4 regions of the Paenarthrobacter sp. 4246 genome follow, and region 2 is predicted to be linked to each of the others. Evidence: riboswitches for the same ligand, from Rfam matches in the RefSeq annotation. Region 2 holds a riboswitch; each other region holds the start of a gene.
The links. A riboswitch is a leader RNA that binds a small molecule or an ion and turns the genes downstream of it on or off. The one in region 2 is predicted to bind cyclic di-AMP.

Region 1: it holds a riboswitch for cyclic di-AMP, as region 2 does, so the genes downstream of both, ABIE35_RS09050 (NlpC/P60 family protein) here and ABIE35_RS04720 (M23 family metallopeptidase) in region 2, are expected to answer to the same signal.
Region 3: it holds a riboswitch for cyclic di-AMP, as region 2 does, so the genes downstream of both, ABIE35_RS16905 (aggregation-promoting factor C-terminal-like domain-containing protein) here and ABIE35_RS04720 (M23 family metallopeptidase) in region 2, are expected to answer to the same signal.
Region 4: it holds a riboswitch for cyclic di-AMP, as region 2 does, so the genes downstream of both, ABIE35_RS15930 (hypothetical protein) here and ABIE35_RS04720 (M23 family metallopeptidase) in region 2, are expected to answer to the same signal.

What each region holds. Positions count from the first base shown of each region.
Region 1 covers NZ_JBEPOP010000004.1:247,899-251,533, forward strand. Annotated here, with positions in the region: gene ABIE35_RS09045 (FAD-binding protein) at 23-745, shown strand; gene ABIE35_RS09050 (NlpC/P60 family protein) at 855-1,643, opposite strand; cyclic di-AMP (ydaO/yuaA leader) riboswitch at 1,647-1,815, opposite strand; gene ABIE35_RS09055 (copper resistance CopC family protein) at 1,990-2,634, opposite strand; gene ABIE35_RS09060 (NCS2 family permease) at 2,749-3,635, shown strand, end outside.
Region 2 covers NZ_JBEPOP010000002.1:432,766-436,400, reverse strand. Annotated here, with positions in the region: gene serC (phosphoserine transaminase) at 1-855, opposite strand, end outside; gene ABIE35_RS04725 (iron-dependent transcriptional repressor DtxR) at 1,149-1,844, shown strand; cyclic di-AMP (ydaO/yuaA leader) riboswitch at 2,055-2,269, shown strand; gene ABIE35_RS04720 (M23 family metallopeptidase) at 2,274-3,104, shown strand; cyclic di-AMP (ydaO/yuaA leader) riboswitch at 3,251-3,411, shown strand; gene ABIE35_RS04715 (C40 family peptidase) at 3,416-3,635, shown strand, end outside.
Region 3 covers NZ_JBEPOP010000009.1:87,780-91,414, forward strand. Annotated here, with positions in the region: gene ABIE35_RS16900 (pyridoxal phosphate-dependent decarboxylase family protein) at 1-898, shown strand, start outside; gene ABIE35_RS16905 (aggregation-promoting factor C-terminal-like domain-containing protein) at 986-1,828, opposite strand; cyclic di-AMP (ydaO/yuaA leader) riboswitch at 1,834-1,995, opposite strand; gene ABIE35_RS16910 (sensor histidine kinase) at 2,095-3,606, opposite strand; gene ABIE35_RS16915 (response regulator transcription factor) at 3,628-3,635, opposite strand, start outside.
Region 4 covers NZ_JBEPOP010000008.1:98,893-102,527, forward strand. Annotated here, with positions in the region: gene ABIE35_RS15930 (hypothetical protein) at 154-1,305, opposite strand; cyclic di-AMP (ydaO/yuaA leader) riboswitch at 1,308-1,452, opposite strand; gene ABIE35_RS15935 (ATP-dependent DNA ligase) at 1,696-2,760, shown strand; gene ABIE35_RS15940 (DUF6480 family protein) at 2,779-3,051, opposite strand; gene ABIE35_RS15945 (alpha/beta fold hydrolase) at 3,122-3,635, opposite strand, start outside.

The DNA of each region.
Region 1 (3,635 bases), on a different contig from region 2:
ACGCGACCCCATGCGATGCCTAATGGCACACACGTCAAGGAGGAACCAAGCAGTGTCACTCACGCCTGATTCCGCCACGGAACGCACCACCACCGTGGTTATCGGAGCCGGCCTGTCCGGCTTGGCAGTTGCCAGTGAGCTCAGCCGCTACGGCGTGGGCTCCATAGTGGTGGACGGGTTCGGCACGTTGTCCGCAAGCGGCCCGTCAGTCCACACTGGCATGCTCCAACGCTGCGATGCAGCCGATCCCGCAGCCATGCAGGAGCGTAACGAGATCCTCCGCCACCTGCGGAACTACGCCGCAAGCCATCACCTGGATGTCCGCAGCACCACACGGGCTGTCCGCCTCGATTTCCTTGGCTCCGACCCTTCCCAACAGATCGGCTATGGACTGGCCGCCAGCATGACCACTGCCGGGCTCAGGACGGGGCTCCACGCCTCCGGTCCCCTCGAGTCCACCCGCCGCCAGTGGGCCGTCCACACTGCCAACGGTGTTCTTCTGGCCGACCATATTGTGGTCACGCGCTGCGCGCAGAGCCAATTGCGCCGAATGCTGGCGGAACTCGGCATAGCGATCGGCCAGAACCTGGTGGCCGCAATGCGGGCCGTCGGGATGCACCTTGTAGGAGTCGGCGAGCTGATTACGCCCACACCAAAGGAAGTACTTCGGCAGGCAAAGGCTGTAGGCCAGGCCATATCGTCCAAGGTGGCCCTCCCGGCAGGACCGGGCATCGCCACCGCCTAGCAGATCAAACCTGGCTGTGAACTATTCCGCACATAACTTAACGCCAAAGGCCGGTGCCCTCGAAGACGAAATCTTCGAAGGCACCGGCCTTTGGACTGAAGCGTGAGGCTTATGCGCCAGCGCGAACGTAGGTCAGGGGACCCGTTGCGGTCAACCAGCTGATCGGGTGGATGCCCGTCTGGTTGCCGTTGATGCCACCGCTGATGGCCTGGCCGTTGCCGATGTAGATGGCGACGTGGCCGGACTGGACGATCATGTCACCGGGCTGGGGTGAGCTGACAACCTTGCCGTAGTTCATGAACTGCATGGGACCGAGGTCGCCAACGGGGATGCCTGCGGAGCCGAGTGCGCGCTCCACCATGGCGGTGCAGTCCTGCATGATGCCGATCTGGGCGTAAGCCGAGGCAACCATGGCGGCATTGACGCCACCAACGGCCGGGGCAGCAGCAGCCGCAGGAGCGGGAGCAGCAGCGGCCGGAGCGGCAGCAGCAGCCTGGGCAACAGGAGCCTTTGCGGCGGCAGTGGTGACTGCTGCCTTCTTGGCGACGGGAGCCGGAGCAACCGGTGCAGGCTTCTCGATAACCGGAGCTGCAACGGAAGCAACAGCGGGGCGCTCGAAGTTGACGGTAGCCGTAGCCAGGGCGGTAACAACCTGGGTGGGAGCGTCGGCTGAAACGGTCTCAGCGACCGTCGCCGGGCTGGAATCCCGCTGAACCGGAGCTTCAGCAGCGTGGGCTGCAATGGAGCCGGTCAACACAAGGCCCGAGGCTGCTGCGATAACAGCTGCCTGGCGGCCAGCGCCGGAAGCGTTGCTGGCAACTGCCTTGGAGATGGAGATGAACGGATTAGGACGTACGCTGTCCGCCTTACGACGGCCGCGAAGAATGCGTGAAGACATGAAAGAGCCTCTCCCGATGCCTGCGAGGTTAGCTGTCGGATTCGGATGGGAGTCACCCGGCCACTATCTCCCGCTGTTCAGCGGAAGCATCGTGACTTCACCCCAAGGCACGCTCGAAAGCGGCCTAAAATGGGTTCCCCGTCTCTGCCGTAAGGTTTGTCTGCGAACGGATTCCGGACTGCGGCAGAGCTAGGCAATCAGGCCGGAAGTGCCCGCTACGTGGAACAGGCACAGGTACCACCGTACGCGATGATCACGCGGAAGTCACATTTAAGTAACGAGAAGTACGCTCCTGGCGTGTCGCAGTAACCGTTTCGAGATCTTCGCAGCTACGTAGAAAACCGCGTTATTCCGCGGGAGAATCGCCATCAGGGTTGTTCGAAGCAGCGAGTTTCCTTCGGGCGGTAACGGCCAGAAAAATAACGAGACCAACAGCAACAACCGCCAGGCCCACGATGCTCCATGGGAAGGGCTGGGAGGCGTCGGCCGCGGGCTCGCTGTTACCGGTTCCCGGCGCTGCGGTGCCCGGGGCCGCGGTTCCCGCCGTCGGCACCGCCGCTGAAGGTGTCGAAGCGGACGGAGAGGCTGCCGCCGAGCCGCTGGTCGTCATGCTTCCTGCGGTGGCCGTGAAGGTAAAGGTGCCCTCGATGGGGTGCGAATCGCTGCTGACGACGCGCCAAACCACCGTGTATTCGCCGGCCGGAGCGCCTTCGCGCAGCTTCTGGACGGCCTGGTTGTCGATGATCTCCACCGGGCCGTCGGCCCAGTTTTCGCCACCCGCCGTGACCGTCACGCCCGAGCCGATGGCGAGCGGCCGGTTGTTGAACGTAATGGAGACCGACGCCGGGACGTCCGTGACGCTGCTGCCATTGGCCGGCGTCGTGGATTCAGCGACGTCGTGGGCGGACGCGGGTGCCGCAGAAAACAGCAAGGCGGACGCGAAGGCAAGAGCTGCGACGACGGCGGCCAGAAGCGGGCGGATGGTACGCATGGGGCGGTTTCTCCTAGTGTTGGCTTCCTTACAGACTAGGCGAATCGTCCGGAGCGCCCGTACCGGACCGCATAGGATTTGATGGCACACTCCCACCGATCCCCGGAGTCCTTCATGCTTAAGCAAGGTTCTGCAGTAGACCGCTACTTCAAAATTACTGAACGTGGATCCACGTACTCGCGGGAAATTCGTGGCGGCTTCGCGACGTTCTTCGCCATGAGCTACATCGTGGTGTTGAACCCGCTGATTCTCTCCGGGGCGGATTCCAGTGGGGCATCCCTCGGCTTCACGGCCGTCGCAGCCACCACGGCCTTCGTGGCGGGCATACTGACCATCCTCATGGGTGCGTGGGCCAAGCACCCATTCGCCGTTGCAACCGGACTGGGCGTCAACGCCTTCGTTGCCGTCACGGTCGCCTCGCACCCGGAGCTCACCTGGCCGGACATGATGGGCCTGGTGGTCCTGTCCGGCATCACCATGCTCATCCTGGTGCTGACCGGTTTCCGTACTGCCGTGTTCAAGGCCGTGCCGGAAGCCCTGAAAACGGCGATCGTGGTGGGCATCGGCCTCTTCATTGCGCTGATCGGCCTGGTCAATGCAGGCTTTGTGCGCCGAATCCCCGACGCCGCCGGCACCACGGTCCCCCTGGGCCTGGGCGTGGACGGCAAGCTCATGGGCTGGCCTACCTTGGTGTTCGCAGTGGGCCTCATCCTCACCATTGCGCTGGTGGTCCGCAAGGTCCGCGGCGCCATCCTCATCGGCATCGTGGTCTCCACGGCACTGGCAGCCATTTTGGAATTCACCCTCCACATCGGCCCCAGCTTCGACGGCAAGAACGTCAACCCACGCGGCTGGTCGCTCGTGGCGCCCACCCTCTCTGAGTGGGGCGCTCCGGACCTGTCCCTCATCGGCAAGGCCAATCCGTTCGGCGCCTTTGAGCACCTCGGGTTCATCGCAGCGGCCCTACTGGCATTCGTGATCCTCCTGAGCATCTTCTTCGA
Region 2 (3,635 bases):
GCGGTTGGCGGAGTCCGCCGTGCGCTTGCTTGCGAAGTCCAGGCCACCGTTGCTGTTGAGCCACTGCACTTGGGCGTCCAGGGTGACCAACGTGGACAGGGACGGCGTGTTGTAGGTCTGGTTCAGCTTGGAGTTGTCGATGGCCGTCTGCAGGTCCAGGAAGTCCGGGATCCAGCGGCCGCTGGCCTTGATGCGTGCCGCACGCTCCAGTGCGGCGGGGGAGAAGAGGCCCAGCCAGAGACCACCGTCGGAGGCAAAGTTCTTCTGCGGGGCGAAGTAGTAGACGTCGGACTCGGCGACGTCGACATCCAGCCCGCCGGCAGCAGATGTGGCGTCCACCAGGATCAAGGAGCCTTCGTCGGCCCCCTGGACCCGCTTGACCGGAGCGGCTACACCCGTGGAGGTCTCATTCTGGGGCCAGGCGTAAACGTCAACGCCGGCTTCGGCCTCCGACACCGGGCGGGTGCCAGGCTCGGCCTTGATGATCGAGGAAGCATCAAGGAAAGGCGCCTTGTTGGTGGCAGCAGCGAACTTCGAACCGAACTCACCGAACGAGAGGTGCTGTGCTTTCTTCTCCACCAGTCCGAATGCAGCGACATCCCAGAAGGCCGTGGAACCGCCGACGCCGAGGACAACTTCATATCCTTCGGGCGCACGGAAGAACTGGCCGAGGCCTTCCCGGACCGAACCCACAAGGTTCTTGACCGGAGCTTGGCGGTGGGACGTGCCAAGGATGGTGGACGACGCGGCAGACAGGGCCTCGATCTGTTCCGGGCGGACCTTGGACGGTCCTGCGCCGAAGCGTCCGTCCTTGGGCAGCAGATCGGCGGGAATGGTGATGCTGTTGTCGCTCACGTGGCGCTCCAATGGGTGTCGGCTAGAGATGGGAGGTGGCATGGGGCAGCAACTGCCCCTTCGACACCCCCAATTCTGCCTGACACGGCCCAAGCGCAGGAACCTGTGGCCGTCATAGTCCGCCACGTGGAACGCCGGTGAACCATATGCGACCGGAATTATCCAGAGTAATTCCAAATAAGCTAGGCTGGTGGTTGGCGTTCATGGGGCGGCGGTGCACACCGTCCACCCGGCAAGGGACGCGGTACGGTGGAGATTACGCAAGGAACTGCGTTCGAGGAGAGCTGAGCTGGATGACGGATCTGATCGATACCACTGAGATGTATCTTCGGACCATTTTGGAGCTTGAAGAAGAAAACATTGTGGCTCTCAGGGCCCGCATCGCCGAGCGGCTGCGGCACTCCGGACCCACTGTTTCCCAGACCATCGGACGCATGGAGCGCGATGGTCTGGTGATTGTTTCCAACGACCGTCACCTGGAACTGACCGAAGTGGGGCGGAAGCGCGCCACCGAGGTGATGCGAAAGCACCGCCTCGCCGAGCGTCTCCTGGCTGATGTCATTGGCTTGGACTGGGCCTACGTCCACGACGAAGCCTGTCGCTGGGAACACGTGATGAGCGAGCGTGTGGAGCGCCGGCTGTACGAACTCCTGGAGCACCCCACCGAATCCCCGTATGGCAACCCCATCCCGGGCCTCGAAGCCCTCGGTGGCCTTGCCAGCCAGCCGTTCCCCCGCCTCGATGTCAACCTCCTGCAGGCCATGGACGGCTACGCGCCGAATTCCCGCGTAGCGGTCACCCGCCTTGCGGAGCCCATCCAGGTTGAGCCTGAACTCCTTACCCAGTTGGACGAGGGCGGTATCCGCCCGGGCGCGGCCGTCTCATTGGAGCGTGTAGGTGAGTACATCTCCGTCCGGGTCCCCGGCATTGAGGGTGCATTGGAACTTCCGCCCGAGGTGGCTGCGCACGTCTTCGTCTCCGTCGGCTGACGCCCCTTCGCTTCACGCGGTGTCATATCTCACTTTTGGGATTCCGGCGCGCGCGTGACCTGCGGTTTTTCAGGATTAGTGATAAGGGGCGCCCGCGCCACGCCTGTTCCTGTTGATAACGAATTTATTACTGCGGGCCTTAATCGCCTATAGTTATCTACTAGCGCTGATACCAAAGTGTTACCTGTTCCGGAGCCGAGCTCTGCCAGCGGAACAGGTGTGCCATCCACCACTGGCAGAGGCGGGGGAACCACAAGCGGCTGTCTAAAGAAGCAGCCTTGGGGTGAAGTCCGCAGCAGAAGTGCCCATTGACGCAAGTCCCTCCTGGGATACCTGTGTGCCGTGAGCGCTTCGTGCGGACCGGGTCTTTGAACTCTCTGACCCGAATCCGACAGCTAACTTCGCAGGCTTTTTAGAGAGGAATAGAGTTTGACAACGCAGAACGTCAGGGGCCGCCGCCGCGCGTCCGGCCCCGCTGCTGAGCTGCGGCCAGCCCGCGTCGTATCGGAGATCCGGCCACGCGACACCGAACGCCAGGTGCGTCGCCGTAAGAGCCCGTTGCGCCAGGTTGCCGACTTCGCCGCAGCCAGTGGCGTAGGGCAAAAGGCCGGAGTTGCGCTTGCCGCCACCGGACTTGCCCTGACTGTCGGTCTGCCGGCCACCAGCCCGGTAATGGCCACTTCGGAATCCGGCCAGACCGAGTCGGCCCTGGCCGTCACCGGTGGCAGCCAGCCCGAGGTTTCCGCCGCTGCATCAGCCAAGATCGACTTCAGCCGTGCCGCGGTAGCCACCGCCGCAGACCCCGACGGCAAGCTGAAGCAGTTGCTCAGTGCGCAGTCCGCCGACAGCATCCAGCGCGCCTCGTCCACGGGCACCATGGCCAGCCCCTTGGACACCCTGACTACGGCTTCCCCGTTCGGCTACCGCATCAGCCCCCTCACGGGTGGTTCCGGTGACTTCCACCGCGGCCAGGACTTTGTGGCCCAGTGCGGCACCGCCGTCCATGCCGCGGCCAGTGGCAAAGTCACCTTTGCCGGATGGCACGAGTACGGCGGAGGCAACCGCGTGGTGGTAGACCACGGCAACGGCCTTGAGACCACGTACAACCACCTGTCGTCCTTCACCGTCAAAGTAGGCCAGACGGTCAGCCGCGGCGACACTGTAGCGCTGAGCGGCACCACGGGCGCCTCCACCGGCTGCCACCTCCACTTTGAAGTACAGGTCAACGGTGAAGTCGTTGACCCCATGGGCTGGCTCTAAGTCCAGTTGATGGTTGTCTCTCGCATTCGTGACACGCCCCGTGACCTGAATGTGACATTCGCGTTCAACTGTTGTACCGTACAAAGCGCATCGGCTTTTTAGGGGGCCGGTGCACTTGAGTGGATTGCCTAGCTCTGCCACCACTCGAGGTCCGTTCGCATAAATCGTCTGGCAGGGGCGGGGGAACCACTTCTGGTCTTCGCAAGAAGGCCTTGGGGTTAAGTCGCAAAGCTTCCTTGAAGCAGCGTGGCCGGATGACTCCCATCCGAATCCGACAGCTCACCTCGCAGGCATTGGGAGAGGCTACCTACGTGTCATCACGCACTACCCCTGCGCGCCACCGCGCCGAATCGGTTCGTACGAACCCTTTGAACACGCTTTCCAAGGCTGTTTCATCCAACGCCGGTACAGTTGGCCGCCAGGCCGTCGTCCTGGCAGCAGCCTCAGGCCTCGTCCTCAGTGTCGGTCTTCCGGCCCAGGCAGCGGACACCGACGTTTCCAAGTCGGAAGCCTCCAGCACCCAGCAGATGG
Region 3 (3,635 bases), on a different contig from region 2:
GGCGCTGGGGCTGACAGGCGCCCCACGCATCACCACCTTTGCGGGCAGGGAGCGGCACGCCGCAGTGGACCTGGCGTTGCGGTATCTCGGATTGGGTGCCTGCGTGCCCGTAGATGCCGACGAGGAAGGACGGATTCTCCCCGACGCACTTGCCGAGGCCATGGACCAGCAACCAGGACTGTCACTGGTCTGTCTGCAAGCGGGCAACCTGCATTCCGGCGCCTTTGATCCCATGGAGGAAGCCATTGCGGTGGCCCACGATCGCGGCGCATGGGTGCACGTGGATGGTGCTTTTGGTTTATGGGCCGCCGTTAGCCCGACGCTGCGGGCCCGGCTGGCGGGAGTAGAGGAAGCAGATTCCTGGGCCACGGATGCCCACAAGACGCTGAATGTTCCTTACGACTGCGGCTTGGCCATCGTTGCGAGGCCGGAAGCCTTGAGGCGTGCTTTCAGTGTTCACACAAGTTACCTCATTGCTACGGATGCCGGCCCGGGAGATCCTTTCGAGAAAGTGCCTGAGATGTCCCGCCGTGCCCGGGGCATCCCTGTGTGGGCGGCGCTGAGGCAACTGGGCCGTAACGGGGTGATCTCTATGGTGGACCGGCTCGCTGCGAATGCCCGCGCGTTGGCCGAGGGACTCGCCGCTATCCCGGGTGTCGAGGTGCTCAACGACGTCGTGTTCACGCAGGTGTCGGTGAGCTTCGGCAGTGATGACCGCACACACCGTGTCACGCAACGGCTGATGGCTGAGGGCGCGGTGTGGATGTCCGGGTCCTCGTGGCGTGGCCGTGAAATCCTCAGGATTTCGGTGAGTAATTGGACCACGGATGCAGGGGATGTTGCGGCGTCCATCGCGGCGGTGCGCGGCGCGGTGGAGGCCGAACCGGAGTTTGTGTAACGCGAAAACCGCGCCGGTTCCCGCCATCCGCTCCAGTCTGTACTGGTGCGGGCGGTGGCAACCGGCGCGGTAATCAAGCAGTCTGGCTTAGTACCAGTTGTTGGCCAAGTGGAAGCCCAGGGCGGCCGACGGGGATCCGTAGCGTTCCTTGATGTAGTTCAAGCCCCACTTGATTTGGGTCTGGTAGTTGGTCTGCCAATCAGCGCCCGCGGTTGCCATCTTGCTAGCCGGCAGCGACTGGACAATGCCGTAAGCACCGCTGGAAGCGTTGGTGGCGGTCGTCCTCCAGTTGGATTCCTTCTCCCACAGGGTGTTCAGCGCAGTCATTTCGCTGGCGCTCCAGCCGTAGTTGCCAAGGATGCTGGCAGCGTAGGCCTTGGCAGCGGCGGGATCGTCCACGGCCTTGGGGGCGGCAGCAGCAGCTGCAGCTTCGGCAGCGGCGGCGGCAGCAGCGGCGTCGGCGGCCTGCTTGGCTGCAGCATCGGCGGCGGCCTTTTCGGCGGCGGCCTGGTCCGCAGCGGCCTTCTCGGCGGCAGCCTTTTCACCGGCTGCCTGGTCCGCCGCGGCCTTCTCGGCTGCGGCCTTTTCGGCTGCGGCCTTGTCCACGGCTGCCCTGTCAGCGGCGCCCTTTGCGGCGGCTGCATCCAAGGAAGCGGAGATTTCAGCTGTCTTGTTGTTGCTGACCTGGGCATTCGCCTGGGTCTCTGCAACGCGGCTTACCTCGGGAAGGGTCAGGGCGGCGTTGGCAGCAGTACCGAGCGATGCAACGCCCAGCGCAGCAGCTACAACACCGGCAACAACCGACATGCGGTGGCCGGACTTGCCCTGGCGGGCAGCGTTCTTGAGGACAGCCTGCGACTTGGTCAACGGTGCGTTGTGCTCATCGCGGTGACGCGCGGAAGGGCGCGTCTGATCATTAAATTCAGACATGTGTGATTACCTCTCAGCGCCTGCGGAGTTAGCTGTCGGGTTCGGATGAGGTCATCCGGCCGCGCATCACGCTGCGGCTTCACCCCAAGGGTCCGGCATAAATGCCTGGACCCGGAGACTCTGGGTCCCCCGTCTCTGCCTCGGAGTAAGTACGGACTCCGGGAAGTGGCAGAGCTCGGCGCATCCCGGATGCGGGTCAGTTGGGGCGACCCACCTTTTCGACGGTACAGGAGGAATTCGCAGAAGTCACATTTAGGTAACAGAGATCACGACGACGGTGAGTCGCCTTGCTGGGTTCGTAACTTCTGTTCGGTGGCGACGGCAGGGAATCGAAGGGTGAATTCCGTGCGCCCTGGACGGGACGCCACGTGCACGCTGCCGCCGTGCGCTGCCACGATGGATTCAACGATCGACAAACCCAGCCCTGACGTGCCCTCAGACCCCGATCTCGCGGCGTCGGCGCGGGCAAAGCGGGAGAAGATCCGGCCTTGGAAATCCGCTGGAATGCCGGGCCCGTTGTCCGTTACGGACACCACTGGGCTGCCGTCGGCGGAGAGCGTGACGCTGGTGACCACCGTGGTGCCGGCGTCGGTATGTTTACGGGCATTGGAGAGGAGATTGGCCAGGACCTGGTGCAGTTGCGCAGCGTCGCCGCGGACCGTGACGGGCTCATCCGGGAGTTGGAGTTGCCAGATCTGCTCCGGTGCCATGATTTTCTCATCGCTGACAGTTTCAATCACCAACTGGGTAAGGTCCACGTCCGTGATCCTGAGCGGCTGGCCTTCGTCCAGCCTGGCAAGCAGCAGCAGATCCTCCACCAAGGTTGTCATCCGTTCGGACTGGCTCTGGACGCGTGCCAGCGACTTTCGGCCGTCATCGGTGAAGTTCTCGGTCATCCTCAGCAGTTCGGTGTAACCGCGGATGGCCGTAAGCGGCGTTCGGAGTTCGTGCGACGCGTCCGCGACGAACTGGCGCACCTTGGTTTCGCTTTCCTGGCGGGCTTCCAAGGCACTGGAGACGTTGTTCAGCATCTGGTTGAGGGCATGGCCAACGCTGCCGACTTCCGTTCCGGGATGGGCGGCCGACGGCGGGACCCGCACCGCAAGTGCCACCTCACCGGCGTCGAGAGGGAGGCGCGAGACTTTGGTGGCCACCTCGGAGAGCTGCTCCAACGGCCGCATGGTCCGCCGGATGATGACGGTGCCCGCGAGGCCGATCACAACCAGTCCGCCCAACGACACCAACACCATGGTCCACACCAGCGAGGCCTCGGCGCTTTGCTTGTCCGCGAGCGGCAGCCCGGTCACGATCACGTCGCCGGCAGTTTCGACAGCCACGAGCCGGTAATCCCCATAGGAGAGCGATCGGTCCACAGGCCGGTTGTCCCGGGGCAACGACAACAGAATCTGCTTGTCGTCCGCCGAGAGTTCGGCCCGCTTGCCAGAAGCCTCAAGAATGCCTGGATTGATCACGGTCGTTCCATCAATCCGTGCGTTCAGCGTTCCAGCGGCCTGGCCGCGCGCTTCCAGCGGGTCCGGCCTTCCGGAGGGGGAGGACGGGAAGTTCGACGGCGGCCTGCCGAAGCTGGTCGCGCGGCTTGACGCCTGCTCCAGCTGCCTGTCGAGCTGCTTATTGAACACCATGTCCATGGAGGCGTAGCTAACCACTCCCACGGCAGCGCAAATGGCGACCAGCAAGGCCATGGCGACCAGGACCAGCCGGGTGCGCAGGTGCCACGTGGAGGGGCTAAGCCATCTGCGGTGGGACTTTTTGGCCATTCCTGAAGGGGTGCTCAATGCCTAGTCCG
Region 4 (3,635 bases), on a different contig from region 2:
GGGTGCCTGCCTCCTGTGCTGTGGTGCCCTAGGACCGCTTCAAGCGCTGGCAGCTCCACCGGCCCAACCGGCGGCGGAACGTGGCAGTTCGACTGCTGCTGCAGTACCGGCTGTGCCAACCCGCATGTGTGGTGGTGCGCGGCAAACGGGTGCTCATTTGAGGGCATCCTTTGCCGCGTTCAGGATCTCTTCAAGTGCCGTCTCGGTGGGCTGCGGCGCGGTGGCCGCGCTGGGCTTGCCCGTGGGCTTGGGTTTGGTGGTCTGCGTGGGAGTCCCTGTCGGCGTTGGGGTAGGAGTCGGCGTGGGCGTGACCGTCGGTGTGGTTGTGGGCGTCGGCGTTGTGGGTGGCGTGGTGATCGTGTCCGACGGCACCTCGCTGGGTGCCGGCGCCGGCTGGGTGGGGACGGGGGCGGTGGTGGCCGGGTCCGCGGCGATGGTCGACGGCACTGCGGACGGGACCCACACGGGGTCCGCCAAGGAAACTTTCGGGGTGGGAACCGACGACGGCGACACTGGTGTTGGTGCCTCCGGAACCGTGGCCGGTTGGCCGGCTGCCGACGTCGCAGCAGCTGAAGCTGAGGGCGATGAGGCCCTCGAGTAGGAGGCGCTGGGTGCGGGAGCCGCGGAGCCCGAATTCCGGTCGGCGCCGCTGGCTTCCTGGGAAGGGGTCTCCTGGCCGAAGAATGGCAGCTCGAGGGCCTGCCCCAAGGTACCGGCTGTCAGGACCAGGCCGAGGGCACCAGCCACCACGGCCATGCGCTGGCTCATGTGTTTGACCGATGCAGCTTTCCGCAGGACCGCCTGGGGTTCCCGGCCAAGCGACGATCCGCCCCTGCCTGATCTGGAGGCAGCGGTGGCGGGTCCGGACGCGGCAGGCTGAGGAGTTCCCGGCTGCTCGGGGCTTTCCTCCTGCTCAGGACGTGACGCCTGAACGATCGGAATGGCCGAGGTGGGAGGCCCTGGCGTGGTGGAGGCCGGAGCTGCAGCCCGTGCGGCCTCCACAACGGGAATGGCCGCGGTTGCCGGCTCGGCCTCGGACGACGCCGGCCCGGCAGGCGCGATCACAGCCTGGGCTGCCCGCTCCCGCTCGGCCGCGCGGGCGGCCGCTCGCGTGGTGGGTGTCGCGACGGTGGGAAGGGCCGCAGTGGCGGGCTCCGGCGTCGTGCTTGTAGTTTCGGGTGCGGCAACAGTGTCTGCCTGCACGCTGAAGAGGGATCCGCTGGGTTGGGCCCGACGGCGTCCGGTTGGCTTGGTGCGCTCGCGTTCAGTCTCGGCGCGGCGCGGCTGATCCATGGTTGGGGACATGGTGGTTGCCTCTCAACGCCTTCGAGGTTAGCTGTCGGGTTCGGACGAGGCCGTCCGGCCGCCGTAGCGGCTTCACCCCAAGGACTTGGGAAAGTCCGGGAACTTTTGGGTCCCCCGCCTCTGCCGCGGGTCTGGCGGATTCCGGAATGCGGCAGAGCTCGGCGTCATTCCGGAAGCGGCCCAGCGGAGATACGGGTCGCCCTACGACGGTACATGAGCCGGAAAGTAAAGTCACATTAATGTAACGGGCGGTAGGCCTCCCCGGATGAGAGAGCCCTAGCGCTTAGGCTTCGGGGCCGGCGCCGGGAGTTCGTGGTACGGCAGCCAACACGGACAAGATATCCATGCCCAACACTAGCTTCGCGCTGCACCGGCAGGTAGACATTGTCTATGGACCTGCCTGTGATGCCACCCGTCTCGCCCATGCTCGCCAAGTCCGTCCCCGCCATCCCCGATGTTGGGCACTACGAGCCCAAGTGGGACGGATTCCGGACCATTGTCTTCAAGGACGGAGACGAGGTCATCCTGGGCAGCCGCAACGAGAAGCCCATGACCCGCTACTTTCCCGAACTGGTGGAGGCGCTGCGGAAGAACCTTCCGGACAAGTGCGTGATCGACGGCGAGATTGTCCTGATCGCGGACAACCGGCTGGAGTTCGAGGTGCTGCAGCAGCGGATCCACCCCGCGGACAGCCGGGTTCGGATGCTCGCCGAGAAGACCCCGGCATCCATGATCGCGTTCGACATCCTTGCGCTCGGCGACGACGACCTCATGGGCAGGCCATTCGCGGAACGCCGCGCCATCCTGGAACGTGCGCTCGCCGAGGCTGAGCCTCCCGTTTACGTCACTCCCGCGGTCACTGACCTGGAGCGTGCGCAGGAATGGTTCGTGCAGTTGGAAGGCGCAGGCCTGGATGGGGTGCTGTCCAAGCCCTTGGACGGGACGTATCTACCCAACAAGCGCGTGATGTTCAAGACCAAGCACGAACGCACCGCGGACTGCGTGGTGGCCGGCTTCCGCTGGCACAAGACCGCGAAAGTTGTGGGGTCCATGCTGTTGGGTCTTTACAACGACGCCGGTCGGCTCCAGCATGTGGGGGTGGTGGCCTCATTCCCCATGGCCCGCAGGGAAAGCCTGGTAGCCGAGCTTGAGCCGTACCAGGTGGAACTCGGCGAGCACCCCTGGGGCGAGTGGGCCAGCCAAGGAGAAGGGGCCGGGGGTTCCAGGATGCCCGGCGCCCAAAGCCGGTGGAGCGCGGGCAAGGATTTTTCGTTTGTGCCCCTGCGTCCCGAGTTGGTGATCGAGGTGGCCTACGACTACATGGAGGGCGAGCGGTTCCGGCACACCACGCAGTTCAGGCGCTGGCGGCCGGACCGCACACCGGAGAGCTGCACTTACTCCCAGTTGGAGGAGCCGGCGGATTACGATCTTGGGGAGATCCTGAGGCTGCCGTAACGTGGCGCCCGCAGTTCCTTACTCTTCGTGTCCTTGGTCGCTGCTCATGCTGCCCTCGGCCGGAGGGGTTTCTCCCGGGGGCACTCCGCCCCCGGGTTCCAAGCCCGTGACGTTTCCGTCGAGGGGATCGGGATTGGCGGATGCCGCAGGGTCTTCGTCTTCGTCCTGGCGCAATTCGGGGTCGGCGTTGACGTCGTCCTTCTCGGTGGCCGGGGGCGTTGCGGCGCCGTATGGGCCGGTGGCGCCTGTTGCGCCGAAGCCTTGCTCGTCCTTGCTATCTCCAGTGGTCACGGTCAGCCCTTTCGTAAGCAAACTTACTAATGCGATGGCTCCGCCAGCCTAGCCGGGACGCGCGGACTCCTCAAGGTGCCTGGCCGCGAAGCGCTGTCGCGGCAACGAAACTCCGGATGGCGTCCGCCACGGCCTGGGGCCGCATGTGTTGCGCTACATGCCCGACGCCGGGGATCTCCACCAAGCGCCCCTGGTCAACCGCCCTCGACAGCCGGAGGGCCCAGTCCGGGCCAGCCACGTTGTCGCGGCTTCCCCTCAGGACCAGCACGGGGACCCTGATGCCGGCCAAGCGTTTTTCAGTGGGGTACGTCATCATCACCGGCAGTTCAGTGAGGTACCAGCGCGGACCGCAGCGGAAATAGTCCGACGTGACGATCCAATTGGAGGAGGGGCTTTCGCGGAGCATCCCGTCAAGGAGAAGAGCCACGGACTGGCGCCTCACATTCTTGTGCCGTGAATCAACAACTGGCCCCATCAGCACCACCTGCCGGACCCGATCCGGCGCATGCAAAGCCGCCTCGATAACAAACTGCGCCCCCATGGAATGGCCCACCAAAACGTAGGAACCGATGCCGCGGGAAGCG